3 regions of the Providencia sp. 2.29 genome follow, and region 1 is predicted to be linked to each of the others. Evidence: predicted binding sites of a transcription regulator. Region 1 holds the regulator's gene; each other region holds the start of a gene.
The links. Region 1 encodes Fur, which represses iron uptake genes when iron is present. Its sites were predicted from a motif close to ATAATAATGAGAACNACTATCAA; they were not measured.
Positions count from the first base shown of each region.

Region 2: the regulator Fur is predicted to act here: its motif matches at 7,797-7,819, upstream of I3B46_RS12020 (siderophore-interacting protein).
Region 3: the regulator Fur is predicted to act here: its motif matches at 3,217-3,239, upstream of exbB (tonB-system energizer ExbB).

Region 1 is NZ_CP065420.1:3,274,487-3,285,386, reverse strand. It holds gene ycaO (30S ribosomal protein S12 methylthiotransferase accessory factor YcaO) at 1-1,372, opposite strand, end outside; gene ansB (L-asparaginase 2) at 1,551-2,594, shown strand; gene I3B46_RS15500 (MFS transporter) at 2,631-4,067, opposite strand; gene chiP (chitoporin ChiP) at 4,541-5,938, shown strand; gene I3B46_RS15490 (beta-N-acetylhexosaminidase) at 6,007-8,685, shown strand; gene fur (ferric iron uptake transcriptional regulator) at 8,989-9,438, opposite strand; gene fldA (flavodoxin FldA) at 9,612-10,139, opposite strand; gene ybfE (LexA regulated protein) at 10,286-10,579, opposite strand; partial or broken gene I3B46_RS22520 (type I secretion system permease/ATPase) at 10,749-10,900, opposite strand, start outside.
Region 2 is NZ_CP065420.1:2,608,111-2,619,010, forward strand. It holds gene I3B46_RS11975 (hypothetical protein) at 1-133, shown strand, start outside; gene I3B46_RS11980 (structural protein) at 403-819, shown strand; gene I3B46_RS11985 (lytic polysaccharide monooxygenase) at 1,331-1,894, shown strand; gene I3B46_RS11990 (LysE family translocator) at 2,279-2,890, shown strand; gene I3B46_RS11995 (HutD/Ves family protein) at 2,887-3,453, opposite strand; gene I3B46_RS12000 (aminotransferase-like domain-containing protein) at 3,544-4,968, opposite strand; gene I3B46_RS12005 (cytochrome ubiquinol oxidase subunit I) at 5,221-6,558, shown strand; gene cydB (cytochrome d ubiquinol oxidase subunit II) at 6,548-7,558, shown strand; gene I3B46_RS12015 (DUF2474 domain-containing protein) at 7,515-7,694, shown strand; gene I3B46_RS12020 (siderophore-interacting protein) at 7,861-8,700, shown strand; gene I3B46_RS12025 (hypothetical protein) at 8,907-9,086, shown strand; gene zinT (metal-binding protein ZinT) at 9,260-9,904, shown strand; gene phoH (phosphate starvation-inducible protein PhoH) at 9,967-10,752, opposite strand.
Region 3 is NZ_CP065420.1:766,554-777,453, reverse strand. It holds gene yedE (selenium metabolism membrane protein YedE/FdhT) at 1-246, opposite strand, end outside; gene exbD (TonB system transport protein ExbD) at 1,700-2,125, opposite strand; gene exbB (tonB-system energizer ExbB) at 2,131-3,063, opposite strand; gene metC (cystathionine beta-lyase) at 3,425-4,612, shown strand; gene I3B46_RS03315 (DedA family protein) at 4,783-5,454, shown strand; gene I3B46_RS03310 (MerR family transcriptional regulator) at 5,508-6,524, opposite strand; gene I3B46_RS03305 (hypothetical protein) at 6,697-7,095, shown strand; gene carB (carbamoyl-phosphate synthase large subunit) at 7,165-10,386, opposite strand; gene carA (glutamine-hydrolyzing carbamoyl-phosphate synthase small subunit) at 10,401-10,900, opposite strand, start outside.

The DNA of each region.
Region 1 (10,900 bases):
CATTATCTTTACCTACGGCAAGGCCAAGTAGCTCTCGTACACGCGTGAAATCATCGAGGCCTTCATCGTCCAATTGCGCTATTAATGCCAGATAATCTTGCTTTTCCCATTGGCTATCAGGCAGCGTGATAATGGTATGACGTAAATGTGCCCCCATCGCATTGTTGGCAATATGCAAGTCTTCGACAGGATAAATATCAGACATACCCGGCACTAAAATACGGCAGGCATAAACCCCTAAGTGGTGATAATCAGCAATATAAACCTCGGCGCCGAGCTGATTAAAAATACCCATAAGTGTTGCAAATTCTTCTTGTGTTGTGCCTTTAAAATTCCAATCGACGAAAGGGTAATCGGCATCGTCTTTAAAGAGATCCCAGCTAATAAGACCACTAGAGTCGATAAAATGGGTCTCTAGGTTAGTCTGCTCAGCCACTTCCTCATCATCGAATGTCGGCGCATTAAACACATCAAGATCTTTAAGGCTACGGCCTTGTAAGAGTTCTGTTACGGTACGCTCTAAAGCAACACCAAAATCAGGGTGGGCACCAAAAGAGGCAAAACAGGTTCCATTTTGTGGGTTAAATAGCACCACGCAAATGACTGGGAATTGACCACCAAGAGAGGCGTCATAACAGAAAATAGGGAAGCCTTCTTTTTCAAGTGTGGCAACGGCTTCAACCACATTAGGATAGCGAGCCATGATCTCATTTGGGATGGTAGGCAAGCTGATTCGTTCAGCAATAATGCGGTTTTTCACAAAACGTTCAAAGACTTCAGATAAGCCTTGAACACGCGCTTCATTTGCCGTGTTGCCTGCCGACATACCATTAGAGACATATAAGTTGCCGACAATATTCATAGGAATATAAACCGTTTGGTTATCGGATTGGCGAGTAAAAGGCAGTGCACAGATACCACGCTCTTCATTACCCGATTGTAAATCGATCAACTGACTGCCTGCCAAAGCATTATCAGGATCGTAAAATTCACGTAAGCGAGTGTCTAAAATACCTTCCGGTAAGCTATCGTCTTCGGTAAGAGGAAACCATTTTTCATTGGGATAATGAACAAAATCACCTTCAGCGATCGATTTTCCTAAATAGAAATCGGCAAAGAAATAGTTAGTTGATAAACGCTCGAAATATTCACCGAGTGCAGAAGCTAAAGCGGCCTTTTTGCTCGCGCCTTTGCCGTTCGTAAAGCACAGAGGGCATGCTTTGTCTCGAATATGGACTGACCAAACATTAGGAACAGGATTCAGCCATGAGGCTTCTTCAATATCAAAACCGAGCTTTTTCAATTTTGTTTGAAATGCATCGATGGAAACTTCAAGGGCGGCATCTTTGCCAGGAATAAATGTTTGGCTCATGATTTTGTTACTTATCAATAGGGAGAATTATAGGGGGCTATGATACGGATTTTTGTTACACACCTCACGCAAAATTATCCTAATCCCCACTATTTTGCCTAAAATAATTATCGGTATCACGGAAATGCAGTTTCAAATCCACATAATAACGGTAGTTTATTTAAAGAGAGGTTATAGGATGAAACAGAGTCATAAAATATTACTGGCGACAGCGCTCTCATTGGCAAGTACATCCGTTTTTGCACTACCAAATATTACCGTATTAGCCACCGGAGGAACGATAGCAGGAGGTGGTGAATCAGCAACATCTTCAAGCTACCAAGCCGGAAAGGTCGGTATTGATGCTCTCATCAATGCAGTGCCTGAAATCAAAAAAATAGCGAATCTTAATGGCGAGCAAGTGGTCAATATTGGCTCCCAAGATATGAATGACCAAGTCTGGTTAACGTTAGCGAAAAAAATCAATCAAGAGTGTGATAAAACAGATGGATTTGTGATCACTCATGGTACAGACACGTTAGAAGAAACTGCCTTTTTCCTCGATTTAACAACATCATGTCAAAAACCTATTGTATTGGTTGGCGCAATGAGACCATCGACTGCACTGGGGGCTGATGGCCCTCTCAACCTATATAATGCGGTGGTGGTAGCGACGGATAAATCAGCGGGGGATCGCGGTGTCTTAATGGCAATGAATGATAAAGTGATCCAAGGGCGTGATGTCGTTAAGATGAACACAACCGAAGTGCAAGCGTTTGAGGCAGTAAATGCAGGCCCACAAGGTTTTATCCATGATGGCAAAGTGACTTTTTATAAACCAGCAGAGCCTAGAGATAATAAAGCAGCCTTTGATGTCAGTAAATTAGATAAATTACCTCAAGTTGGCATTGTCTATAACTATGCTAATGCCTCTGCTGCCCCTGTGAAAGCGTTACGTGATGAGGGAGTTGAGGGAATAGTGAGTGCGGGGGTTGGGAATGGCAACATGTATAAAACGGTTTTTGATGCATTAGCCACTGCTGCTAAAGAGGATGTGGTTGTCGTTCGTGCCAGCCGTGTACCAACAGGCTACACCACTCGTAACGCTGAAGTGGATGATAACTTATATGGCTTTGTAGCTTCAGAGCGCTTAAACCCGCAAAAAGCACGTGTTTTACTTCAATTAGCCTTGACTGAAACCAAAGATCCTAAACGTATTCAGGCACTTTTTGAAAAATACTAACCCACACTAAAATTAGCGAATAGGGGGAATGACCCTCTATTCGCAGCTTTTCGCAGATAAATCCACCCTATTGGCGACAATATTAGCGGTAATTAGCGCAAAGCAAGGTACTAAGGAAAAGAGTATAAAGAGCCATATTGATGCCGATTGCGCACCTTCAATCCCTCCAGGTGAAGAAAGCCCTGCAAGGTTAGCGATCATACCTGCCAAAGAGGCACCAAAAGCAGTGGAAAATAGCTGTAAGGTCGTAATTGCCGACGACGCTTTTTGAGATTCACTTCCAGCCGAGACTTGCAATACTCGCGTGAGCAAATGTGGCCATGCTGCACCAATACTTGCGCCAGTGATAAATAGACCAATACAAATAATCCATACCTGAAATGCTTCAATAGCAATAATTTTTGTTATGAACAATGCAAGAGTGGTTAGGCCTACCAGTGTGAATAGTGGAGCAAAACGAATAATTCGCACGGCAACCGTCGGCTTTAGTGATGAGGAAGCAATGGCGGCACTTGACCAACCCGCACCGACTAGGGCCGCTAAATAGCCTGATAACAAGGGAGCCACACCATGCAATATCTGTAAAAAATAGGGAACAAAAACCTCTGTTTGTACACTTAGACCCAACAATGCCATCGTGAGGTAAATAGGCGCTAATTGTGCAGAAAAGCGAAATGTTCCCGAAGGGAAAAGCGTATTATGACCACGACGCTCAATAACCATTAATCGAGCACACAGTAAAACGGCAATAAACATCCCTCCAATAGGGATAAATTTGTCTTGACTTAAACTGCCTAGAGAGATGGCGAGCACGGCGCAAGAAAGCAGTAAAAGGGCCTGTAATGGAATCGGCTGTTGAGGGCAGTTTTCATGGGGATTTTTTGCCGGCAAAATCCGCCAAGTCAGCCATAAATAAGGGATACCGACTACGACCAGACACCAAAATGCTCCTCGCCATATATCGTACTCTGCAAATACGCCACCCAGTGCTGGCCCTAGTAATGTTGCCATTCCCCACATACTCGACATCATCGCTAACACTCTCGACCATAAATGTTGAGGAAATACAATGTGTACCATTGAGTAAGATAAGGTGAGTAAAATCCCGCCACCAGCCCCTTGGATCACTCTGCCAAGGAGCATCACTGGCATTGAGGGGGTGATAGCGCAGATAACGGATCCTACAAGAAAAATCAACGTCGCCAGCCCATAACTTTTTTTGGGGCCAAAATAATTGAGGATCCGTGAGGTAAGGGCGGACAAAATAATCGAAGACAGAATAAACAGTGTGGTATTCCAAGCATAGAAATTAATGCCGCCAATATCCCGTACAACGGAAGGTAATGTGGTAATGGTGATATAAACATTAATCGCATGGAGGCAAATCCCCCCCGATAAGGCAAGTGTTAAACAGAGATTCTTACCGGTGAGTAGTGTACGCCAACCTTCCTGCTGACTTTTCTCTATATTCACGTGTGACGGATCCCTCTTATTTCTCTTATTGAATCGCCTTATTTTCCCTCACTAAAATCATTCACTTGATCTGTTTATGAGTGAAAAACTATTCATCAACTAAAGCAGTTATGAATCAACTTAGCAAGTTTGAATGAAACGATTACATTCAAATGTAGTTATTTTTTATGTTGAAATAAGTCCAAAATGCCCATTCTGTCCATAGTGTTTTGCCTGCATTTTATCCTAAAATCAGGATATTAATTCGATAAATACCATAAATTCGAATAATTAGTACTGTAAATGAATAGAAAAATTAATGTGTCTTGGCTCATATTTTAGGAATAAATATATTTTTAGTCTTGATAATTCGCGTTGCGAAAAATAGGCTAAGTAGGTACTCGTATTTTGTTTATCAAAACTAATCATTACTTAACGGGCGGCTACTGAAATTTATCACTGAAAAATAATATAAAAAACTGAGGAAACATCGAATGGTTAATAAAAATGTCAATCGTGGCAGGGGAATACTCGTGCTTAAAATAGGAATAGCACTCCTTCCTATTAGTTATCAACCAATAAGTTTTTCTGAGCAATTTTTAGATGATTCAACCCTTAAAGGCGGTTTGTATTATTGGCAACGTGACCGTTCGAGGAAAGAGTTAAATCCAGAAAGCGATAAATATAAGAAATATGTCGACAACCTTAAACATTCAACCGTGAATGCCAGCCTTGATTATTCTTCAGGTTATTTTCAGGATGTCATCGGTTTAGATTTAGCCGCATTTACAGCCATAGAATTATCCAATAGTGGCCCAGCGGCGCCTAATGAAATTGGTTTTAGTGATGCAAAAACGCGTTGGGATGAAAAATGGACCGGTGATCGAAGTGGTGTCAGCGTCTATAAAGCAGCGGCTAAAATGCAATATGGTCCGTTTTGGGGCAGAGGCGGTTATATCCAACCAACAGGACAAACACTATTAGCTTCTCACTGGAGCTATATGCCCGGAACTTATCGGGGTTTCGAAATCGGTGGGGTATTTGATTTCGCACAACAAGGGGCCTTGAGCCTGTCATATATGTGGACAGACCGTTATAAAGCGCCTTGGTATCGCGATATGTATAACTTCCGTGAAGCGGATGGCCAAACAGGGATCAGTTATTTGCAATCCCTTGGTTTTAAATATGATTTTAAAAATAACCTTGTTTTAGAGGCGGCTTATGGGCAAGCAAAAGGCTATATGGACCAGTACTTTGCTAAGGCCTCTTATGCTGTTCCTGTGGCTACACGTGACCTGCGGATGTCTTATCAATTTTATGGAGCAAAAGATAAGGTAACCAATGGTGGCATTAATGATGTTTACGATGGATTGGCGTTCTTGCAAGCCGTGACGTTTGGCTATACCTATGATCAGTTTGATTTTCGATTAGAAGGCACTTATGTGAAGGCAAAGGGGAATCAGGGCTATTTTTTACAGCGTATGACCCCGGGGTATGCGACATCAAATGGGCGATTAGATATTTGGTGGGATGGGCGCTCCGATTATAACGCGAATAATGAAAAAGCGCTCTTTGCGGGGGTGATGTACGATTTAGCTAAATGGGATCTTGCTGGTTGGAAAGTAGGAACATCATATATTTATGGATGGGATGCTAAACCCAGCACGAATACACAATATGCTCAAGATGTAAAATTAAAAGAAACGGCTTGGAACGTTGATATTTTATATACCGTTCAGACAGGTAAGGCGAAAGATACCTTATTTAAATTACATTTTACTAAATATGACAACCATACAGATATTCCAAGCTATGGTGGTGGGTTCGGCAATATATTTCAAGATGAAAAAGATATTAAGTTTATGGTCATGATGCCATTTACTATTTTTTAATAGCGCGGTCACTGCTATTAAAAAATAAAATAGCAGTGGTTGATTTTGAATTTAATATTGAGGTCACAATGAAAAAGAATTATTTAAGTCCTTTAGCATTATTCATATCAGCAACACTTTTTTCTACCGCAGTAAATGCTGAACAATCATCGGCTCAAGTCGTCGATGCATTAAGTGATATAGATGTGAAAATAAATGTGCTTGATAACCAAGCTGGTGAGCATGGTACTCACTGTGCTGCACTGGGTGCCGATTGGGCTGCATGTAACCGTGTCGATATTACCTTAACAAATGGCGATACTGCGATTGAATCCAACGATTGGGCGCTTTATTTTCATAGTATTAGACAGATTCTAAAACAAGATAACCCGCAATTTAAGATCACACATATTACAGGCGACCTTCATAAAATTACACCAACAGAGCAATTTAAAGGGATTAAAGCCCACGAAAAAGTGGTATTACCGCTAACGGGAGAATATTGGCAGGTTAGTTATTCAGACTTTATGCCTAGGTGGTACGCGACATCGGGAGATGCATCCCCACGCAACCTTAAGAGCACTGATACTCAAGATCCAACAACCTTTGTTACCCCCTTTGAACTGAAAAATTGGAAACGAACCGACGCCGATAACAATCTATTAATGACGCCAGAAAACCGCTATCAAAAAAACTTAGCGATGAAACCGTTATCTGAGCAGCAATTGCGAGGGCAAATCTTACCTACGCCATTTGATATCAGTTTGCAGTCAGAGGATGTTGATCTGAGTAAAGGCGTTAAATTACAACTAAATGGGCTAACGAAAGGTGAGTTAGCTGTTATTGAACAACACTTACAACTGAGCAAGCTAAAACAAAATAGTCACGGGTTCCCCATTGAAGGAAAAATCGCACCTAAGCAATTTTCTACTGAAGATCAAGTGAGTGGTGCTTACAAATTAGTGATCACACCGCAACGAGCCGAAATTATTGGTTATGACCGTATAGGGTTATTTTATGGTGTAGGTTCATTATTGTCAGCAGTAACTGAAGGTGACACACCGAAAGTGGCAGCAATGGTCGTGAATGATAAACCACGTATGGAATATCGTGGGGTCTTTTTAGACGTTGGACGAAATTTCCACAGTAAACAGGTGGTGATGCGATTAATTGACCAGATGTCACGCTATAAATTAAATAAATTCCATTTTCATTTAACCGATGATGAAGGTTGGCGGATAGAGATCCCCGGTTTACCTGAATTAACGGAAGTGGGAAGTCAGCGTTGCCATGATTTAACTGAGCAAAAATGTTTATTGCCGCAACTCGGGTCGGGGGCTGACAATAATAATATGGGGAGCGGCTATTTCACACGTGATGACTATATTGAAATTTTACGTTATGCCAAAGATCGCAACATTGAGGTGATCCCTGAAATTGATATGCCAGCCCATGCACGTGCAGCCGTTGTTGCTATGGAGGCGCGTTATAATAAGTTAAGCGCGGCGGGCGATGAACAAGGGGCAAATGAGTACCGCTTAGTTGACCCATCAGATACTTCAATAACCACATCGGTACAGTTTTATGATAAGCGCAGTTATTTAAACCCTTGCTTAGATTCATCACAGAACTTTGTCAATAAAGTCGTCAGTGAAGTGATGCAGATGCACGATGAAGCAGGTGTTCCACTGAAAACATGGCATTTTGGTGGTGATGAGGCGAAAAATATTCGCTTAGGTGCAGGCTTCCAAGATAAACGCGGCCCTATTGAGCCGGGCAAAGGTATTATTGATAAACAGCGCGAAGATAAGCCATGGGCAAAATCGAAAGCATGTCAGGCTTTAATTCAGCAAGGGGATGTCAGCGATTTTGACCATCTTTCCAGCCATTTTGCTAAACAGGTGAGTAAAAGTTTGCAACAAAAAGGCGTTACAACAATGCAAGCATGGCAGGATGGTTTAAAAGACGCTTCGAGTGCGAAAGATTTCGCCACTGACAATGTTCGCGTTAATTTCTGGGATACTCTCTATTGGGGAGGCTTTGACTCGGCAAATGATTGGGCAAACAAAGGCTACCAAGTGGTTATCTCCAACCCAGACTATGTCTATTTTGATATGCCTTATGAAGTTAACCCAAGTGAAAGTGGTTACTACTGGGCAACACGCGCGAGTGATGAACAAAAAGTCTTTGCTTTTGCTCCGAATAACCTCCCTCAAAATGCTGAAACCTCAGTGGATAGAGATGGGAATCCTTTCAGTGCGAAAAGCGACAAGCCTTGGCCGGGCGTATATGGTCTTTCAGGGCAATTGTGGAGTGAAGCCGTCAGAACGGATGATAAGGTCGAATACATGTTATTCCCTCGCATTTTGCCGCTGGCAGAAAGAGCGTGGCATAAGGCGCAATGGGAAAATGATTATCAATCAGGGCGTGAATATATTGGTGGTAAAACCCAATATGTTTCACAGCAAAAATTAGCAGATGATTGGAACCGTTTTGCGACTATCGTAGGGCAAAAAGAGCTTCGCCGCTTAGATAGAGCCGGAGTTGCCTACCGTATCCCTGTTCCTGGTGCAAAAATTGAAAACGGTGTGCTACTGGCGAATATCAGTTACCCTAGCTTAATTATCGAGTATGCATTGGCAGATAGCGATAACTGGCAGGTTTATTCGGCGGATAACCCACCCAAAGTCAATGGGAACGTCAAAATAAGAGCGAAAAGTCCAGACGGGGCGAGGGCGAGTCGTGTAGAAATCGTGACTCAAAAATAACGGGTATGTGGTGAGGGAGCGAATGAAGAGGCTCCCTCACGGTTTTATCGTCACCATACAATAATCACATTCTATTACCCGCCGAGCTTGGGTATCAGAACCCTATCAACCATACGACTTAATCTTTACTCAGCTGACAAAGGATTGAAGGGGACTCGTTAGGTTCTTGAAAGATCTCAAAACAGGATAAGTAAGGCATTAATATGAAGTGGGGAAGGCTAGAGCCCAGTGAGTACTGGACTCAAATCCCACAGCCTTTTTAAAAACTATCTATAGTCAGTTAAAGGCAAAGATTTACGGTAATTACTCTTTTGGATCGTGTGCATCCGCATTTTCACGGCAATCGCCATCAGCACAGTGACCATAAAGATACAAACTGTGGTTAGATAGTTTAATACCGTGGCGTGCAGCGATATTGGTCTGGCGCTCTTCGATGGATTTGTCAGAGAACTCGATGACTTTTCCACAGTCTAGGCAGATTAAGTGGTCATGATGGTGCTGTTGAGTCAGCTCAAAAACGGATTTACCGCCTTCAAAGTTATGACGTGTCACGATACCTGCATCATCAAACTGGTTTAATACGCGGTAAACTGTAGCCAGACCGATCTCTTCGCCCATATCAATCAGCTTTTTGTAGAGATCTTCCGCACTGACGTGATGGCACTCAGGCTCCTGAAGTACTTCCAATATTTTTAATCTTGGAAGAGTGACTTTGAGTCCAGCATTCTTCAATGCTTTATTGTTGTCTGTCATGCGGGTTTGTCCTGTATCTTAAATCATAAATTTAACAATAATGAGACGTTTTTAACATAAATTCAGTTGTCTTCTAAACTGATTTACAATTATAGGCATGGAAATAAAAAATAGAAACCATGCTTTGTCGCATTATTATAATAGTATTAATAAGCCTATTTCTAATTAGTCGATTAGCCTAAAATTTCAGACAAAGACATCTCTTCTGAAATTTGCTGTACCCATGCATCAACACGTTCTTCGGTGAGTTCCGGCTGGCGATCTTCATCAATAGCAAGGCCGATAAAGTGGTTATCATCCGCCATTCCTTTAGATGCTTCAAAATGGTAGCCATCAGTTGGCCAATGACCGACGATCACTGCACCGCGTGGCTCGATAATATCGCGAATGGTTCCCATCGCATCACAGAAGTACTCCGCATAGTCTTCTTGGTCGCCACAGCCGAATAAAGCAACAAGTTTACCTTCAAAGTCAATTTCTTCGAGTGTTGGGAAGAAGTCATCCCAATCACATTGGGCTTCACCATAGTACCAAGTTGGGATACCGAGAAGCAGAATATCGAATGCTTCAATATCTTCTTTACTGCACTTTGCAATATCATGAACTTCCGCGTTCTCGTTGCCTAATCTCTTTTGGATCATCTTGGCAATATTTTCTGTATTACCAGTGTCACTACCGAAGAAAATGCCTATGACTGCCATAAAGTGAATAACCTCTTGTTTTTCCAATCTGGTTTACTAAAGCCAGATAGGGCTAAATTTGAACTAAAGTACCTAGAATTTTGACCCTATTTTGGCGAAAAAGCGTGAATAAATCTGTCGAATTTGTGTGGTTTATGAAGACGAAACTATTGACCAGAAGGCTCATAGACTAGCGCTAGCTGTGACATTAACATCTCTTCTATCAACTCACTACGGCTCATGTTTTTTTCATTCGCCAATTGATTCAATATCGTGACAGCATCTTCATTAAGTTTTAATTCAACGCGGCGTAGTCCTTTGACCTTATCACGCTTAAGTTGATTACGTTTGTTGATTCTTAATTGTTCATCCCGCGACAGCGGACTTGTTTTAGGTCGCCCAGGCCTGCGTTCCTCAGCGAACAAATCAAGGGTGGTGCGATCAGTTTGTTCTTTTGCCATATATTTTTACTGCTAAAGGGCGTATACCAATAATCCAGCGCGCAATAATACCCTAGCTGACTCCCTTGTACCATAGCGTATGTCGAGCGAAAGTTATTGATAGTAAAAAAAAGAGCTGTTTGTTGGAAAAAGCACCAGCCGAGCGCATGCTGGTGCTTTGACGGTACTATTATTGAGTTTGCTGCCGCCATAAATGTGCATATAACCCATTTTGCTGAAGCAAATTTTGATGGTTATCCATTTCAGCCACCTTACCGTCGCAAATTACACAAATGCGATCCGCATGCATGATAGTATTCAAACGGTGCGCAATACTGATCA
Region 2 (10,900 bases), 670 kb from region 1:
TAAGGTAACCAATAGTGAAGGAAATGAATTTAGCCTTGCTAGCGCAGCAACCCCTAATATTGACACAGGTGCAGCTGATCATGATGGTAATTCACTGCCAACATCAGATAATAATTCGGTAATTTATTTATAGTAATAAAAATCAATTTTACTTATTTGATTTAATCGTAAATATGATTTTATCTATAATTTAATTTATCTCATTTTCTCTTTGTATTACTCAATGAGCAGTATTCTTCTGCTCATTGAGTCTTATGACTTAATTTTAATAATCTGCGCCAACACTTTTTTAATATAATTAAAATCATTACATAAATATAAATCCTATTACTTAGGACTGATAGATTAATTAAAAATGTTCGTATCATTTTTATTTAAACATTAGAATTGGAGAATTTATCCATGATTAAAATCTCTCGAGGCATCAGAAACAATAACCCCGGTAACATTGAATACAATGAAGCCAATCATTGGAAGGGGCAACTACCACACGATAAATCTATTGAAAAACGATTTTGTCGATTTGAATCTTCAGAATATGGTATCAGAGCACTATTCGCGTTACTGCGTACCTATCAACGTAGATACTCATTGCAAACCGTATCTCAATTAATTAGTCGATGGGCACCTAGCAATGAAAATCAAACAAGCGATTATATTAATGATATTGCTAAAGCGCTAAATGTATCCCCCAATACATTTATTAATCTTGAAAACAAATCAATTTTAATAAAACTCGCTAAATCGATTATTAAGCATGAAAATGGAACACAACCTTATGATGATGAAACATTTGAAAGAGCGTGGAACTTGCTATGATGGTATCGGCACTGTTGGTTAACTTATCAATAAGCTGACGAAATAAGACTATATGGCATATTTAAAGCCACTTTCTCATCAGTATGTTTTATGAAAATTTCACCATTCTGTATAATTTAGGAGGCCATAGACAAAAACAATACATATATTGACTGAGCAAACTGTATGTGAGAGTTATTTGCCCTCATAATGCATTTTAATACTTTTATTTATCTTTGATAAATATTAACTACTCTTTTCCTAAAAAGAGGGGATGGTAATAGAGAAAAAACAATAGCCAACATTTTAGTATCTACTAGTGATAATTTATGTTTTTAGTTGGGCTATTTTCAATATTTTTCATTAGCTTTTGATAAACACATAATAAAAAGTATACGCATCTAGATAACCGAATTAGTTTAATAAAATAACAACAGAGAGTTCATTCTTTATAGGTTATACATCATTTAAATATGGTTGTTAATTTTTACATGAGGATACTTCTATGAGAACAACATTTATTGCTATATCAATGCTTTTCCTTTCAATGTCAGCATTAGCTGATAATAACGTACTTCGCCATGGTTATATCGATAATCCACCAAGCCGCGCTTTTCTTTGTTCATCCATGGGTGGCAATTTAAATAAAATGTGTGGTGCCGTTCAATATGAGCCTCAATCGGTTGAAGGCCCTAAAGGTTTCCCAGAAAGGGGGCCAAAGGATGGTCAAATCGCAAGTGGAGGTAATGCCAATTTTTCTCAGTTAAATGAACAGTCGAACAGTCGTTGGCATAAAGTGAATGTATCTAGTGGTAAAAATGTATTTTCTTGGACATTAACTGCATCACACAGAACGACATCATGGCAATTTTTTATCACTAAACAAAATTGGGATCCAAATAAACCATTAACACGTAATGATTTTGATTTAAAACCGTTTTGTGAACAACAAGATAGAGGAAATGTACCCAAAAATAACGTAAGAATAGAGTGTAATATTCCAAAACGTACAGGATACCAAATTATTCTTGGTGTCTGGACGATTGCGGATACAGCCAACGCTTTTTATCAAGTAATCGATGCTAATATGAAATAGTTTGGCTAAAAATAGCTTACCCTAATTGATGAAATAACCTATTAATAAAAAATAAGTACTTTTTATATTTTAACCTATCATACATTTAATAGTTAATGACTTAGTTCATTGAATATTAAGTGTATTTTTTTGCCTTGTGATTTAGCCAGTAATTTAACCCTCTTGCATCTTCCTTAATAAAGTTTGAGCAAGCCAACTTACCCGTATCTATTTGATTGGCATTATTTTCCTATGGTTTAACGATTTTTGATATTCAATGCTAAATTTAAAATCCATTATTACCCATAAAATGACCAAATATTACAATGAAATCATTATAATTTCCCTCAAGCTAACTTGCTAAACTCAACAACAATAATCAAATGATATCTATGAGGCATACAGATGGAGCTACAATCAATTATTCTGTTTAGTGCGACGGTGATCCCTCTTATTTGTACACCGGGTCCTGATATTCTTTTTATCTCTTCGCAAGGGCTATCGGGAGGCGTATCTGCCGTATGGAAAGCTAATATTGGCATTATCTCGGGCTATATTATGCATGCTATCCTAGCCGCTTTAGGTCTCGCTGCGATAGTGGCTGCGTCACCACGCTTATTTAATACTATTAAATGGGTCGGTGTCGCTTATGTCGCATATTTAGCCATAAAAATGATCTTATCTGCCATGAAACCAAGCCAGATAACGCTAAAATCAGCGCCATCTAAAGGTGTCATTCTGAAAGGTTTTCTAACTAGCTTTCTTAACCCCAAAGGACTCTTAGTCTACTTTGCCATTTTACCTAATTTTATTCACTCTTCGGACAGTGTTGCTATTCAGTCTATTATTTTATCAACGTCCTTTATTGCCTCATGTATCGTGATTTATGGCATGATTGGTATGGTATTTGCCACCGTACATAAAAAAGGAAATTACAGCGATAAGCGTCGCCGTCTAACGGAAGGCGTTGCTGGAGGCATGTTGTCACTCGCGGCGATTGGCTTAGCCAATAGCTAACAGGCCGTAATATCAACCCAAATTAATTTGCTACCTGCCACACGAGGCGTAATATGCCCTTCCCCAATGTCAGGTAGCCACCAGCCCCCTTGATTAACGGCCATAATTTTACAATTCGCCCCAGAGACATCCCATTCCCCAGCTAAGACATACACTATCCCTGCCTGCCCTATTGGCAAACGTTGTTCTTGTGCAATCACATGGCTTTTAACTCGCCAACGCTCAGGGTTAACCGATACGTTAAGTAAACGGACTGGGGAGCCTCTTAATTCAAGTTCAATCAATTGTTCCCCCTCAGAATGAAAAGCGTCACCAATTTTTGCCATAGAATGCTTAGTCTTTTGTTGATCTCGAATAGACAGCTGACCATTATCCAAAGAAATACAAAATTGTTCACTTTCAGCGTGCTGTTTTAAAACACTCGATTGATTGATTTGTGTAATGCTTACTCGAAGCGAAAAGTCAGATGCGACAGGCCAACAAAAAACTTCAGCGCTGTTCCCACACTTATCTTGCCATTCTTCAATGGGTAACTCTGCCGCATCAAAACATTTAATTTTCATACATTCCCCCGAGCAATCAATTATCCGTTATGATAATTAAGAGTGGCAAACTTAGTGACTTAGGGCAATGTTTCGACACTTAAAATGTGACTAACCACGTTTCTCGGTAATCAATGAATAACATAAACGCCCTAATGTTTTCATCGCCTGTTCTAACTGTTCATTCCAAGTAAATGAAGTATTAAGTCTAAACGCATGGTTAAACTGATCGCTGGTTGAAAACATACTGCCAGGCGCAATGCTTATCCCTTCCTTAAGGGCTAATTGGTAGAGACGTACCGCATTAAAAGGTGGTTCGAATTCTAACCATAAAAAATAGCCCCCTTTTGGCGTATTCACTTTAACGGAAGGCGGCATATATTGTGCGATTGCGCCTAACATTTGGTGTTGCCGCTGCTCCATTGTCTGACGTAGTTTCCGCAAGTGATTGTCATATCCCCCCTGAGTAAGGTACTCCGCGATCGCCAGCTGTGTTGGAACGCTGGCAGAAACAGTACTCATCATCTGTAAATGCTGAATTTTTGTCGCGTGTTGCCCTGCCGCCACCCAACCGACCCGATACCCCGGTGCTAAACATTTCGAAAATGACGAACAATGGAAAAAGTTACCCTTAGTATCTAAAGCTTTGGCAGGGATCGGCTGTTGATTACCAAAGTACAATTCGCCATACACATCATCTTCAATCAAAACAATTTGATTTTTATTCAAGATCTCCACCAGCCGTTTTTTATTTGCTGGCGGCATCGTCCCCCCAAGTGGGTTCTGGTAATGCGTCATTAACCAACAGGCTTTTATGGGGTATTTTGCGGCAATATCTTCCAATGCGTCCAAATCAATCCCAAATAACGGATCTGTTTTAATGGCGATCGCTTTTAATTTTAGGCGTTCAATAGCCTGTAATGAACCATAAAAGGCAGGTGATTCGATAACCACCCAATCTCCCGGTTGGGTTACCGATTGTAGGCTTAATACTAGTGATTCCATCGCACCAGCCGTGATCACAATTTCATCGGGGGCAACATGGATCCCTTGGCTGGCATAGCGCTGAGCGATATTACGGCGTAATTGCTCGTTACCCGGCGGTAAATTCGCTGTCGTATTAAACCTCGCTAAACGCCGAGCCACTGACGCGAGAGTTTTCCCTAATTTCGGTTCATCAAGCAGTGCCGGTTCAGGGAATGCTGAGCCAAATGGAATAATGTCAGGATCTTTACAAGCTTGCAAAACACCAAAAATAGAGGCGTTGATCTCAACATTTTCATTAAGATGCAGGCCTTTTCCTCCCTTTGCTGCCGCAAAATTCGTATTTCGACGAGCAACATAGTACCCTGATTGTGGCCTTGCAGCGATCCAACCTTGGCTTTCGAGCAATTGGTAAGCCTGTACAACTGTCATTAAACTCAAACCTGATTGTTTTACACTTTCCCTAAGTGACGGTAATCTATCGCCAACTTGCCAGATATTATCTTCAATCTGTTGGCGTATTTGTGCAGCCAGTTGTTCGTATCGCGTCATATCCGCCTCAACTGTTATAGTTAATAACTCAAAAATTGTTACTATTATAGTTTATCGTCTCATGTTCTACTTATCCATACATTCACCTGACTTTTTTTTAACTATAAGCACAAAACTTTTTCGTTAGGTTTGTGGTTTTTTTCACAAGCCTGTCGTTTCAATGATTATTTTTGCTACGGAACAGCACCAACATTGCTAACGGAAAAAACGAAACTGTGATGTGCGCATTATCAATTCCAATCAGGGGTCAATATGTTTGGACTAACTGCGCTGGAACTGGCTCGTATACAATTTGCGTTTACAGTCTCGTTCCATATTATTTTCCCAGCGATCACCATCGGGCTGGCGAGTTTCCTCGCGGTACTCGAAGGCTTGTGGCTGAAAACTCGGGATAGTGATTATATAAAATTGTTCCATTTTTGGTCGAAAGTCTTTGCGGTCAATTTCGGTATGGGGGTTGTTTCTGGCTTGGTGATGGCTTACCAGTTCGGAACTAACTGGAGCTTTTTTTCCGACTTTGCCGGTGGTATCACAGGGCCATTGCTAACTTATGAAGTCCTCACTGCTTTTTTCCTAGAGGCGGGCTTCCTTGGTGTCATGCTATTCGGTATGAACCGTGTTGGTGAAAAATTGCACTTCTTTGCAACCTGCATGGTTGCTCTCGGTACTATCATCTCAACGTTTTGGATCCTTGCATCAAACAGCTTTATGCAAACACCGCAAGGGTTTGAAATTATCGATAACCGCATCGTTCCCGTTGATTGGTTAGCCGTTATTTTCAATCCTTCATTCCCTTATCGGTTATTGCATATGACCACAGCGGCATTCCTTGCAGCCGCATTTTTCATTGGTGCTTCAGCAGCTTGGCACTTGCTTAAAGGCAATAAATCTTCTGCCATGAAGAAAATGTTTTCCATGTCATTATGGCTGATTTTAATTTTAGCGCCTCTGCAAGCCCTTATTGGCGATGCTCATGGGTTAAATACCCTAAAACATCAACCCGTCAAAGTCGCGGCTATGGAAGGTCATTGGGAGAATAAACCAGGTGAAGCCACCCCATTGATCCTTTTCGGTATTCCTAATATGGAAAAAGAGAAAACCGAATACGCACTCGAAATTCCCTATCTTGCGAGCATCATTTTGACCCATAGTCTTGATAAGCAAGTTCCTGCGTTGAAAGATTATCCACCCGAAGATAGACCAAATGTCTTCATGGTGTTCTGGTCATTCCGTGTCATGGTAGGGCTAGGTTTGTTAATGATTGCGGCTGGTGTTTGGGGGTTATGGCTGCGTTATCGCAAAAACCTTTATGAATCGAAAGTTTTCTTGCGTTTTATGTTCGTCATGGCGCCATCAGGGCTAATCGCTATCTTAGCTGGTTGGTTTACCACTGAAATAGGTCGTCAGCCTTGGGTCGTCTATGGGCTACAAAGAACTGCGGACGCTGTCAGTGCGCATGGTGAAATGCATATGAGTATTAGTCTACTGGCTTTCTTTGCTGTTTACGGCAGTGTGTTCGGTATCGGCTATATGTACATGATGAAATTAATTCGTAAAGGGATTCAGGAGGATACAGCTCATGGGCATTGATTTACCACTCATTTGGTTTGTCATCATTGTCTTTAGTATTTTGATGTATATCGTGATGGATGGCTTCGATTTAGGAATCGGTATCTTGTACCCAGCCCTTAAAGATAGCCAAGATCGCGACTTGATGATGAACAGTGTCGCCCCGGTTTGGGATGGCAACGAAACTTGGCTAGTATTAGGCGGTGCGGGGCTATTTGGCGCTTTCCCGCTCGCTTATGCCATTGTGCTTGATGCCTTATCGATTCCTCTAACTTTTATGTTATTAGCCTTGATTTTCCGAGGCGTGGCATTTGAGTTCCGCTTTAGAGCGGATGAGTCGCATCGTAAACATTGGGATCACGCCTTTATTTGGGGTTCGATTTTCGCCACTTTTGTTCAAGGCGTCGTTGTGGGTGCCTTTATTCAAGGCTTCCATGTTGAAAACCGTGTGTATATGGGCGGCTATTTCGATTGGTTCTCACCGTTCCCACTATTTTGTGGTTTTGGTTTAGTGGTTGCTTATGCACTACTGGCCTGCGGTTGGCTGATCATGAAAACTGAAGGTCATTTGCGCCAAACCATGTACCGTTTATTGCGACCATTAACACTCGTGATGTTGGCTGTGATTGTTATCATCAGTGCATGGACACCTGTTCTCAATGAGGCGATTTATAGCCGTTGGTTTAGCTTACCAAATCTCTTTTTCTTCCTGCCAGTTCCATTATTAGTCGTGTGGTGTGTTTGGGTCATGCTAAAAAGCGCCAAACGACAAAAATGGGATAGCATTCCTTTCTTAGCTGCGTTGCTATTAATTTTCCTTGGTTTTACGGGGTTAGGGATCAGTATTTGGCCAAATCTCATTCCACCCGCCATCAGTTTCCGTGATGCGGCTGGGCCAATGGAAAGTTTAGGTTTTATGCTTGTTGGCGCTCTATTTATTATCCCTATTATTTTGGTTTATACCTATTGGAGTTACTATGTCTTCAGAGGAAAAATTACCCCAGACCAAGGTTACCACTGATCAGGCTATTTCATCACCTTGGTGGAAAAAGATAGGTTGGATGGCGATTATTTGGTTAGGAAGTGTACTGGCGCTATTTGCATTCTCTTCCGTATTTAAGTTGTTAATGACTGCCGCGGGGATGAAAGTCAAGTAATCCCCCTCACACAAATGCCACACTCGTTTCTGACGAATGTGGCATTTTTTTGGATATAAAAATGTTTGGTTTCCGGTTATTTATATTCAATAAAACCATGATATGATAATGATAACAATTACCAAATAATAATTTTATCATTATCATAACTAAAAGGAGACCGCCTGTGGCTAGTGACAAACCCGTCGAAAAGAATATTTACCGCCCGGCGCCACCGCAACTTGTTCAGGTCAAATCCATTACAGATATCAGCCCTTCTATTCGCAGCATTACCTTTACGGGAGAAAGACTGGGTGACTATCCAACACAATGTGAAGGTGGTCATATCAAAATTTTTCTCGCCCCTGATTTAAAAAGCGAGCCTGCATTACCAATACTCAGTGAACAAGGGCGCCGCTGGCCAGAAGATAAGCCACGCCCCTTTGTGCGTACATATACCGTTCGAGCAATCCGCCCAGAGGTTAAAGAAATAGACGTTGAATTTGCCATGCATGATGGCGCTTCAGGACCAGCATATTTATTCGCTCGCGATGCGGAACAAGGTCACTGGATGGGGATCACCAATCCAGGAGGGCCTGATCCATTATTACCTCATACGCAACACTATTTCATGGCAGGAGACTCAAGCTCATTACCAGCGATTGCAGCATTACTCGAAAAAATGCCTGCAAATGCGACAGGTAAAGTCGTTTTACGTTTAGATCACCAAGGCGATATTCGCGAATTAACTAAACCTGCTGGTATCGAGGTAATATGGATTTGTGGTGATATTAGTAAAAATAATGAGCTAATTAATACGTTCAAATCTTGGGATATCCCGACCGAAGATACGTCATTTTGGATTGCCGGAGAAGACCAAATTATTCGCGATTTACGCCGTTTTATTCGCCGCGAAAAAGGGGTTAGTCGTGAAAGTATTTATGCGATACCTTATTGGCGTTATGGTTACGATGAAGAAGGTTATCATCAAGAAAGACATCATGTGATGGATAATCCTGATGATTAATATTTAATCTCTACTGATGAAAAGTGATGGCACTCACCATCACTTTATTATTGTGTAAATATTCCACATAAACAATCCATTGAATAAAAACTTCAAAGTATGCTATCTGGCTATTTATCCATAAATTAAATATATTAATTAGCCAGCTGGTTTTTAAAAATTGATATTTTGAATTATGTTAGTCCTTTTCATTTTAGGAGGTTTGTATGCGTTTAGGGTTATTAGTTATTATTGCTGTCCTCGTGTCTGGATGCGCCACTTCCCCCAATTCTGCTCACAAGGATAGTCAACCGAAAAATGATCCATATGAAGACAGCGTATTAAATACAATCAAGAAAAACCAAGAGATTTATAAAGAGCAGCAGATTAGAAAACCCAACTATTAAAGCCCTCTCTTCGAGTACTTTTCCCTAAAAACAGCCATTAACGTGGCCTGTTTTTAGTTTCCAATAGCTCAATCTTACCCACATCCCCCTATTCTCCCCAAAAATATTTTTGCATTCATTAAATGTTATGTTATAACATAACCTTAATTTATTATGGACTATAGGAACCTTCAATGAATAAGCAACCCCTTATTGCCGCTGCATTAAGTCTCAGTGCACTTTTTGTTAGCTTTAATACACAAGCTCATAGTCATGCTCACCCGCAATCCGAAAAAGCGATACAAGCAAGTAAAGGTATTTTTAATGATGTTGATGTAAAAGATAGAAAGCTCAGTGATTGGGATGGCATCTGGGAGTCAATTTACCCATTATTAATAACTGGCAAACTCGATCCCGTATTGGAGCATAAAGCAAAAAACAATAAAGACAAAACCGTCGATGAGTATCGCGCTTATTATAAAAAAGGTTATCAAACGGACGTTGAGAATATCAGTATTGAGAATAACATTATTGAATTTACCCAGAATGGTCAAATCAGCCGTTGTGAATACCACTATTCCGGTTTTAAAATCCTCCATTATACTTCTGGTAAAAAAGGGGTTCGTTATTTATTCGAATGCCAAGACAAACACTCAAAAGCACCGAAATATATCCAATTTAGTGACCATATTATTGAACCGCAGGCCTCAGGGCATTTTCACCTCTATATGGGGAATGAATCCCACGAAAAACTATTACAACAAATGGATAATTGGCCAACTTATTACCCCTATTCGCTTAATGATGAACAAATTGTCCATGAAATGCTGCATCATTAATCATCATTAGATTTGCAAATAGCCCCAGTTTTATTGGCTAACAACTGGGGCTATCACATCACTTAATGGCTATAAGCTAATAATGCTCGATGACAAAGCGTTGAACGCACACAATCATCTACCGTGAAATTAACCATTGAGACCATTTCATCACTGCTAAAACGTTGTAAGGCATCTGCCAAACCAGATATAACGCCATCAGGTAAATCACATTGCGTCACATCACCATTCACTATAACAGTGACATTTTCCCCTAACCGCGTTAAAAACATTTTCATCTGACTAACAGTAACGTTTTGAGCTTCATCCAGAATGACAATCGCATTTTCAAATGTGCGACCACGCATGTAAGCAAAAGGTGAAATTTCAACTTTGGCAATTTCAGGCCGTAAACAGTATTGCAAAAAGGAGTTACCAAGCCTTTTCACTAACACGTCATAAACGGGTCGGAAATATGGCGCAAATTTTTCAGCCATATCACCCGGAAGAAAACCGAGATCTTCTTCTGCCTGCAAAACAGGCCTTGTCACGATGATTTTGTTGATATCTTTATTGATTAACGCATCTGCTGCCAGTGCAGTACTAATATAGGTTTTGCCACAACCCGCCTCACCGTTCGCAAAAATTAATTGCTTGTGTTTAATCGAATTAATATAGAGCTTTTGCGCATCATTGCGTGGAGTAATCGGCGATGTATCACGCCGCTCTTTCGCCATACCAATAGGTTCAATCCCCGTAAAATCAGCAAAAGAGGCCACACTTGCCATTTCGTAACGACCTGAGCGCTCTTTACGTAATGACCGTTTCATTTCACGACGCGTCTTTGTTGCAGCTTTCTGTCTACTCATAGTATTAACCCTTCCAGGTATCGTTAAAGTCAATTCAAATGACGGACTATTCAGAACAGAGAGGAGCTCCCTTCAAGCTCATGTTGGTTGAACATGCAATAAAAAAACCGGTTACTAATCTCACCATGACAATTTCATGATGGAGTAG
Region 3 (10,900 bases), 2.0 Mb from region 1:
CACACCATCAATTCTATCTAGGGGGCTACCTTCTAAGCCAATGACTTTAAAATATCCCCAGTTTTCGGGTTCAGCACCGAATAACTGCATGATATGCCCACCCCAACGGGTGAATTCACCAGTAACAGCCCAGAATGTACCTGTTAAACCAAAGTAATAGGTGGATAAGATCCCTGCCGCAATAACCGCAGGTAGAGGTTTCCAAAAACGGATGAGATAGTGAGATTTAAACTCAGACCAAGTCATTTTAACGTCCAATTCATTCGCGCCAGAACCTGGCAGAGAACCCCGCCGTTGTATAGCATGCCCGCTTCACAAGCCCCCCAATGGTTGCAAGAAAGCAAATTGGCATATTCCCCACAGCAGATAGGGATAACATCATACTCCGATAATTAGTTTCGGGAAGCTATATGCTATAAATATTTCACGGTCTATCCCTTCAATCGCTGATTTTTACAGCAGATATAATAACCTATCGAAAATAAAAGGATGGCTCGCAATACCCTAGGTTGATTATATTGCATCTCAGGTTTTGCCATTAACATGAAGATTTTTGAAAACTTACATTAACTTTATGTTTTATAAAAGAAATTTAAGCAAAAAAAAAGCGTTATCAGAGATAACGCGGGAATGTGTAGTCTTATTTTATCTATAGTAGAGGAGTATAATATGAAATTGCCGTATAACGGCGTTGCATGCTATGCGTAGTCTGAAGTCAGCCCATTTGACTCCAGTAATAACATTTATCAACTTAAAAACGCATTCATCCGTAAGTTAAAAAATAATACGATATAGATCATTTTTACTAACTCAAATTATCAAGATGACTTTATTTTTCCCTAGTTTGGCGAATAAAGAAAATAAAAAAATTTGAAAGATGAAAAGTGTTTAAAAGTATTTCTAAATGTTATTGACCGCATTATAACTCAACATAATTGTTGCGCAAGTGTTTTTTTCATTTAACTAAAATTTCAACGCAAATTCAATTTTAATGAATAAAATCATATTATTACACTATTATCGTTAAATATAAAAAACATAATTATATATTTTTAATAATAATTTACATAAATAGCGACATCTTTAAAATGTTACAAAACAAATTATTCAATTAACTCTTCTTATCTAGATAATAATTAACATTTAATTGTTAGATTTATTTATATAGATATCATAATTTGAATAAGCATTAATCTAATTTATTTCATTATCTATTCTACTCAATAACACTTGTAATGGATAAATATAATCTGTATTTATACTCTCAATAATATAATAAGAATTTTATATGTAAAACAAAAGGTTATAAAAGCGAAATAAAAAACCCTTTATCTACGCAAAAATAAAAAATACGCGTAATTACTTAAAAACTCACAAAATAAAATAACATCCTAATAGAAAAATAGTTTATTTTTAATAATCACTTATTGAGGAACTAGGCAAAAAAAGATGTGTTAGTGGACAAAAAAAAACCATACAACTCAACGGATAAATTACAAAGAAGTCATAAAATTAATTCAAAAAACTAATCATTACTCGCAATACGTCATACCGAATCAAGAAAAAAATTGTGACTTAGGCAACTCAATGATGCAGTTTGGTGCCTGTAGATTTAAACCCTCAATAAAAAACGCACCTTATCACCCCACTATATGTAAAAGGATAAAGTGCGCTTACTATAGAAAAAGATACTAGCGAACTACTTAGACGCCGCCGCTTCCATGCCTACTAGGCCAATTTTAAGATACCCTGATTGACGCAATGCATTCATTACATCCATCATTGTTTCATAATCAACACTCTTATCCGCTTGGAAGAAAATTGTGGTATCTTTATTCGCATTTGTTGCCAGATCAAGAGAGGCCGCTAACTGCTCTTTTGTTACAGCTTGGTCTCCTATGAATAATTGGCTATCCGCTTTTACCGTCAGAAAGACCGGTTTTTCTGGACGTGGTTGCGGTTTCGCTGTCGAAGCAGGTAAATCCACTTTGATATCAACCGTTGCCAAAGGAGCGGCAACCATAAAGATAATCAACAGAACTAACATAACATCGATAAACGGTGTTACGTTGATCTCGTGCATTTCACCACTATCGTCTTGTTCGTCACCTAAACGCATTGCCATAATCGTTACCTTGCTTTGCTATTTGCCAGATCCAGATCGCGACCTAATAGTAACGCAGCCTGTGCTGCAACATCACCGACCTGACCACGGTAGTTATTAATCATTCTGGCAAAAATGTTATAAATAACAACGGCAGGGATTGCTGCGATCAAACCAATTGCTGTTGCTAATAATGCTTCCGCGATCCCTGGAGCAACAACGGCTAAGTTAGTGGTTTGTGAGTGAGCAATACCAATGAAGCTGTTCATGATCCCCCAAACCGTACCAAACAACCCAACAAACGGAGAAATCGCCCCAATGGTGGCTAAATAACCATTTCCACGCCCCATATGGCGGCTAATTGCAGCGATTGAACGCTCAAGACGGAACCCTGTGCGATCTTTAATACCAGAAAGATCTGTGCTTTGTGCTGACAGTGTTCTTTCCACAACCGCTTGTTTTAACAATAAACGGGTTACACTGTTTGCCTTAAAACCTTCAGCGATGCTCATTGCCTCATCTAACGATTTGACCTTATTAAGCTGTGCTACTTCAGCTTTTAAACGACGGCGCGCTGCCAATAACTCGATGCCTTTAGAGAAGAACAAGGCCCATGTAATCACTGATGCCAAAACCAGACCAATCATGACTGTTTTAACAACGTTATCTGCATTTTGGTACATACCCCAGACCGATAGGTCCTTATCAAAGCCACCTTGGTTTTCGGTCGCAATCTCAATACTTTCGCTAACCACTGGTGTTGTTGCACCATTTTCTGCTGCGGCTTGAGTTTGTGCCGGTGCTGCTGCCGATGGGGTATTTGTTTCAGTCGCCGGTGCCGCTGGTGTTGTTTGGGCTGACGCTGTGGATGTCGCTGGGGTTGTTGCTGGTGTGGTTTCAGCATTTGCTGTCCCCAACAGGCCTATCGCCAATAGAATAGAAGCTGTTAGTTTACGCATCAGTTGGCCTTATACTCTCTTTTTCTGTGTTCTATTAATAAATTCGTGCCGATGATTTCACGTTCACCGACTAACCTATAAAAGCGAAATTGACTCGCCCAATTCATCTCTTTTTTCAAAAGATGGTGCAGATAATATCAAACGCTGCGCGAATTGATAGTAATTATCATTACTATTCAATATTTTTTTCATATTTCTTGCGCTTTAACAAATATGCCCTCAACAACAGTGAGACTATTACTGAGTGACATGAAAAAAAATCCGATTGGACGTTTACACTTGTACATCTTCAACAAAATCATTTAACTTCAAGTATTCTCTTTTTGTTTCGTATCGCTCAGGAGCAGCTAAAGGACGCAATATGGCTAAGATCAAACCAGAAACTCAACTCGTGCACCTTGGTAGAAACCCTGCTTTTACTCAAAAAGGCGTGAACCCTATAATCCAGCGCACCTCATCCGTAATATTCAACACCCTTGCTGAGAAGCGCCATGCGACACAAAACAGAGCCAATTCTGTACTTTTTTATGGGCGTCGTGGAACACAAACTCACTTTGCATTTCAAGAGGCGATGACGGAATTAGAGTGTGGTGCAGGTGCGGTACTTTATCCCTCAGGGGCGGCCGCAATCACCAATGCACTGTTATCTTTTATCTCTTCGGGAGATCATATTCTTGTCACAGGCTCAGCTTATGATCCCACACAAAACTTTTGCGATAAGATCCTAACAAAACTAAACGTTACAACGGACTATTTTGATCCGATGATTGGAGCTGGTATCGCTGAGCTTATCCGTCCTAATACTCGAATAGTCTTTTTAGAAGCGCCCAGTTCTATCACTATGGAGATTCATGATCTCCCTGCTATTGTGCAAGCGATACGTCAAAAAGCCCCCGAAACTATTATTATGATTGACAACACTTGGGCCGCGGGCGTGTTATTAAAACCTTTATTATTAGGCATCGACATCTCTATCCAGTCTGCGACTAAATATATTAATGGTCACTCGGATGGTATGTTAGGCGTTGCCGTTGCTAATGAGCGCTGCATTGAACCCCTTCGCGAAAACTCTTATTTACTCGGTCAGACTGCCGATCCTGATACGGTATATATGGCCGGTCGCGGCTTACATACGTTAGCAACGAGACTCAAACAGCATGAAACCAATGGCTTAGCTGTTGCTCAGTGGTTAGCGCAGCGCCCTGAAGTTGAACGGGTTTTCCATCCCGCGCTTCCTTCTTGTCCGGGGCACTCATTCTTTGTTCGTGATTTTAGTGGCAGCAACGGGCTATTCTCTTTTCAATTAAAATCACGCTTATCCCAAACACAGTTTGAAAATTTCTTAAATCACTTCAGCCATTTTAAGATGGGGTATTCATGGGGAGGTTATGAATCTTTGATTTTGGGATACCAAAAAGAAGATCTTATCAGCATGCGTCAGTATGATTTTACCCCCAATGAGGGTACTTTTTTCCGTATTCATGTTGGTCTGGAGCATCCCCAAGATTTAATTGATGACCTCACATTGGCATTTGAACGTATCCAATAATGGTGTTTTGTTACACGCTTTCATCATCGACCCAAGATGAAAGCGTGAAAATTCAATCATCTTATTTATCAACTAATCCTCTCATTTAGTAAACAAATCAAACTTGGTATGGTTTTTTCCTGTAATATAAGAAAAGAAATTCGCTTTTTCGTAGATAGACAGGAACAATTATGGAAGTACTACGCGAAATCGTGCTGGCGCTTTGGCATCATGATTTCCTTAAACTCTCCAATCCAGAAGTGCTTTGGGTTATTTACACAGTTCTCTTTGTAGTCATTGTGCTAGAAAATGGGGTACTCCCCGCCGCTTTTTTACCTGGTGATACCTTATTGATCCTTTCGGGAGCCTTAATTGCAAAAGGAGTGCTGCACTTTATTCCGACCATTTTGCTACTAACAACAGCGGCAAGCTTGGGGTGTTGGCTCGGTTTTCTTCAAGGAAGGTGGTTGAGTGAAACAAAAATCGTTAAGCGTTGGCTCTCACAGATCCCGCATGAATATCATGATAAAGCCAACCATATGTTTCATAAACAAGGCCTTTACGCCTTACTCATCGGTCGTTTTTTAGCCTTTGTCCGCACACTATTGCCGGTATTAGCTGGGCTGTCTGAGCTAAGCCATCGACGTTTTCAACTCTTCAATTGGTTAAGTGGCTTACTTTGGGTAGGCATTATCGTGACATTAGGATATGCACTGAACCAAATTCCTTTTGTGAAGCAACATGAACAAATCGTCATTAGCGTATTAATGATCTTACCTGTACTTTTGCTCATCGGTGGGCTTATCGGCTCCATCATGATGTATTGGAAACATCGCAAGTCTATCAATAATAAATCGAAATAATAAAAACCGCCTCATCATTGAGGCGGCATTAGACTTAGTTATGATGGCTTATTTTAATGCGCTGTTAAGGCCGCAAATAAGTATTGACCAATTTCAGGGGTCATCCACGTACCTTGTGAAATAACAGGGTTTTCGCGATAAATTTGACGAATTTTTTCCTGTAATTCAGGGTCTCCCCCAGTAAATTGATTAAACATGTTTAACCATGTTTTAGCCAAGGATTGCACTTCTGGTGATTCAGGCGATACACCTGATTGCTGCGCTCTGTATAAGCCCGCAATCAATTCAGGCCATACTTTACCTGATTCAAAGTAGTGTTCACGCACAAATGCAAACTGTGAATCCGTTAAATAAGACTTAAAAATCGCAAGCTGGTGCTCGCTAAACCCTTTCGCCACATATTCAATCATTTCCTCAGTAATACCTGAAGACAATGCAAATTCATTATCCGATAAATGAATTTTATTCAATCTAGCGAAAAAGTCAGGGTTCCCACCAGTATCACGCTCTAAAGCGATCATCCACTCCGCTGACACTTTGCGCGCTTGTTCAGAGTCAGGTGTAACACCTTCTTGCATAAGGTTTTTAACGGTTTCTACGCGTTGCTGCCACTCTTGGCTTTTTAACGTATTCTCCGTATATAATGGCATTTTTTCTAATTCTTTCGGTGTAAAATACTTGTCGTACATAGACATCATCTCCAATATGGAAAACCAATCAGCCTGAGTGAGAATATCGCCAGCTTGCATTTGTAATTGAAGCTGCTCTAACCGATAGCGTAGTTTGGCTATCTGTTTCATCTGTTCAGAAAGCGCGCTAATACGCTCCTGTAACAATTGCGCCATATTCCCACTATGGCCATCTAAGATCTTACCGATGTCTTTGAGTTTAACGCCCACTTGTCTGAGCATTTGAATTTGAGTTAAACGCTCGAGACACTGTACGTTATAGAGTCGATAACCCGCATCGGTTCTCGCAGTTGGAACGAGTAATCCTATCTCTTCATAATGATGAAGTGTGCGAATGGTTAGCCCTGTTTTTTGTGCAATCTCACCCACTTGAAATAGCATATCGAACCTCCTGTGATTGATGTGCAGGTTAGTGCCTCACGTTACGTGAGAGTCAACCGTTTCTGACAAGAATTTTATCTTTTTTTCTCTTTCTAGATCATCTTTATCTTCACAAACACACTGATTATAATTTTCGCGGAATAACCCACACTGAATAATAATGGTGAAATTAATGAGTATGAAAGCAATATGTATAGGATTGCTTTTACTCCCTTCTTTAGGGTTAGCAAATCCCCTAAACACCGGAGAGCCGAGTACGCCTGGGTATGAGAAAGCCGAGGAAGCTAAAGCGTGTATTGACCAATATGCTTTTGATATCGCAAGACAATATGACCAACCTGCCAGCCAAATAGCCGAAGCGGCTCTTGGTTACTGTGATCAAAAGATAGAGTCATTTCGCCAATACAACCGAGAAATGAGTGTTGCCAACATTCCACAAAGTAACCTCCGAGAGCTTTCTTTGCGGGGAGCCGCGCTCTATGCTGCCGACCAGCAATTCCATGATCTCAAACTTTCGTGGATAAAAGATATTGAATACAAAATATTAAAACACAGAGAAGCAACACAATAGTATTTTCTTAAAATAAAAAAGCCCTGCCACTTAAGATTAAGGACAGGGTTTTAAACTTATCTTATTGCATTATTTAATTAGAGCATGCATCTCTTGCACTGAAATCACTTTTTCCGTTGGATCAGCGCTTAATGACATTGTGGTCGCAAAGCCGCCATTCAACGTCGTATCATAGTGTACTTTATATTGTAATGCGCTACGGCGTATTAACTTAGAATCCTCAATCGCTTGACGACCAGCCGTAGTGTTCACGATATAATCGTATTCACCATTTTTGATCCTATCTTGGATATGAGGACGACCTTCATGCACTTTGTTGACCAAACGAGGGTTGATCCCAGCTTCACCTAAGACGATGGCCGTACCATGGGTCGCATCCAATTCAAAACCATGCTTAAGCAATTTAGCCGCCAAATCAACGACACGAGTTTTATCCCCTTCGCGCACAGACAACAATGCACGACCGGATTTTTTCATTGTCGAGTTACTGCCTAACATTGCTTTCGCGAAAGCCTCCGCAAATGTACGGCCAACGCCCATCACTTCCCCTGTTGAGCGCATCTCTGGCCCCAAAATTGGGTCAACACCTTGGAATTTATTAAACGGTAGCACCACTTCTTTTACAGAATAATAAGGAGGAATAATCTCTTTCGTCATCCCTTGTTCTGTTAATGATTGACCAACCATCACTCGCGCAGCAATTTTTGCCAGAGGCAGCCCAGTCGCTTTAGATACAAATGGAACAGTACGCGCTGCACGTGGGTTCACTTCGATAAGATAAACTTCGTTATCTTTTACGGCAAACTGGACGTTCATCAAGCCACGAACACGTAACTCAAATGCCAAGTTACGCACTTGCTCACGCATCACATCTTGAATTTCTTGGCTAAGTGTATAAGCAGGTAATGAGCATGCTGAATCACCTGAGTGCACCCCAGCTTGTTCAATATGCTCCATGATGCCGCCAATCAACACCATTTCACCATCACAGATTGCGTCAACGTCTACTTCAACTGCATCATCTAGGAAACGGTCGAGTAGTACTGGTGCATCGTTAGAAACACTCACGGCAGTTTGGAAATAGCGACGTAGATCAGATTCGTCATAAACGATTTCCATCGCACGTCCTCCTAGAACATAGGATGGACGTACCACCAGCGGATAACCGATGCCTGACGCTTTTTCAACCGCCTGCTCAATCGTCACTACAGTCGCATTTTGTGGTTGCTTCAGGTTCAAGCGATTAACCGCTTGTTGGAAACGTTCACGGTCTTCTGCACGGTCAATGGCATCTGGGCTAGTACCGATGACGGGTACACCAGCTGCTTCTAGGGCACGAGCCAGTTTTAATGGCGTCTGCCCGCCATATTGAACAATAACCCCTTTTGGCTGCTCAATACGTACAATTTCAAGTACATCTTCTAAGGTAACTGGCTCAAAATAGAGGCGGTCTGAGGTGTCATAGTCTGTTGAAACCGTCTCAGGGTTACAGTTAACCATGATGGTTTCATACCCATCTTCACGTAGTGCCAACGAAGCATGAACACAGCAATAGTCAAATTCAATACCTTGACCTATACGGTTTGGACCACCACCTAATACCATAACTTTAGGCTTATCGAAATTAGGGTTAGACTCACACTCATCTTCATAGGTGGAGTACATATAAGCGGTATCTGTTGCAAACTCAGCCGCACAGGTATCAACACGCTTATAAACAGGGTGTAAGCCATAACCTTGACGCAGTTTACGTAGCTCAGCTTCAGAGACACCAACAAGTTTTGCTAAACGTGCATCAGCAAAACCTTTGCGTTTCAAAACGCTTAAAAACGTTTTGGTTAACCCATTAATGCCTAGCTCTGTAACTTGTTCTTCTAAGCGCACCAGCTCTTCGATTTGCACTAAGAACCAGCGGTCGATGTTAGTTAGGTTGAAAATACCGTCAACGGATAGTCCTGCACGGAAGGCATCGGCAATATACCAAATACGCTCTGCGCCCGCGTCTTTTAACTCGCGACGAATACGTGTTAGTGCTTCAGGATCATCTTGGCTAACTTTTGGATCAAAACCAGTCGCGCCAACTTCAAGGCCACGTAATGCTTTTTGCATTGACTCTTGGAAGGTGCGACCAATTGCCATCACCTCACCAACGGACTTCATTTGCGTTGTCAGGCGGTCATTCGTGCCCGCAAATTTTTCGAAATTGAAACGAGGAATTTTTGTGACGACATAGTCAATGGAAGGTTCGAATGATGCAGGTGTACGACCACCTGTAATATCATTCATTAGCTCATCAAGTGTGTAGCCAACAGCAAGCTTAGCGGCAATTTTGGCAATTGGGAAACCAGTCGCTTTCGAAGCAAGTGCGGAAGAGCGCGATACACGAGGGTTCATTTCAATAACAATCAAACGTCCATTTTTGGGATTGACGGCAAATTGAACGTTAGAGCCTCCAGTTTCAACACCAATCTCACGCAATACCGCCATCGAGGCATCACGCATAATTTGATATTCTTTATCGGTCAGTGTCTGGGCTGGCGCAACGGTGATAGAGTCACCCGTATGGATCCCCATCGCATCAAAGTTTTCAATTGAACAAACAATAATGCAGTTATCATTTTTGTCGCGTACCACTTCCATTTCGTACTCTTTCCAGCCAATGAGCGACTCATCAATCAGTAGCTCATTGGTTGGTGAGAGGTCAAAGCCGCGCGTACAGATTTCTTCAAATTCTTCACGGTTATAAGCAATACCACCGCCAGTTCCCCCCATCGTAAATGAAGGACGGATAATACAAGGGAACCCAACATCTTCAGCTACCGCGTAGGCTTCTTCCATATTGTGTGCGATACCGGAGCGCGCTGTATCCAAGCCAATTTTTTTCATGGCTTTATCAAAACGTTGGCGGTCTTCGGCTTTATCAATCGCATCGGCGGTGGCACCAATCATTGTCACACCGAACTCAGCTAATACGCCTTTACGCTCAAGCTCCAGTGCACAGTTCAAAGCAGTTTGCCCACCCATGGTTGGCAACACCGCATCCGGACGCTCTTTTTCGATGATTTTACGCACCACTTCCCAATGAATTGGCTCAATATACGTTGCATCAGCCATTTCAGGGTCAGTCATGATGGTTGCTGGGTTAGAGTTGACTAAAATAACTCGATAGCCTTCTTCACGCAGTGCTTTACACGCTTGCGCACCTGAATAGTCAAATTCACATGCTTGGCCGATAACAATCGGGCCAGCCCCTAGAATCAGAATACTTTTTATATCTGTACGTTTTGGCATTTTTCTGCTCCCGATTATTTTGCGTTATGACGAGGTTGGTTCTGGCGATATTCATGGATAAGTTCGATGAAGTGATCGAACAATTTCGCCGCATCGTGAGGGCCAGAACTTGCTTCAGGGTGCCCTTGGAAACTAAACGCTGGCTTATCCGTACGGTGAATACCTTGCAGAGTGCCATCAAACAATGACTTATGTGTCACACGTAATGTGTCGGGTAATGTTGACTCATCGACAGCAAAACCATGGTTTTGTGCTGTGATCATGACAACATTTTGATCTAAATCTTTAACTGGATGGTTTGCACCATGGTGACCAAACTTCATTTTCATCGTACTTGCGCCGCTTGCTAACGCCAGTAGCTGGTGCCCTAGGCAGATACCAAAAACAGGAATTTCTGTTTTTAAGAAATCTTGAATTGCTTTGATAGCATAGTCACAAGGGGCAGGGTCGCCAGGCCCGTTAGAAAGGAAAATACCATCTGGATCCATCGCCAATACGGTTTCTGCTGGTGTTG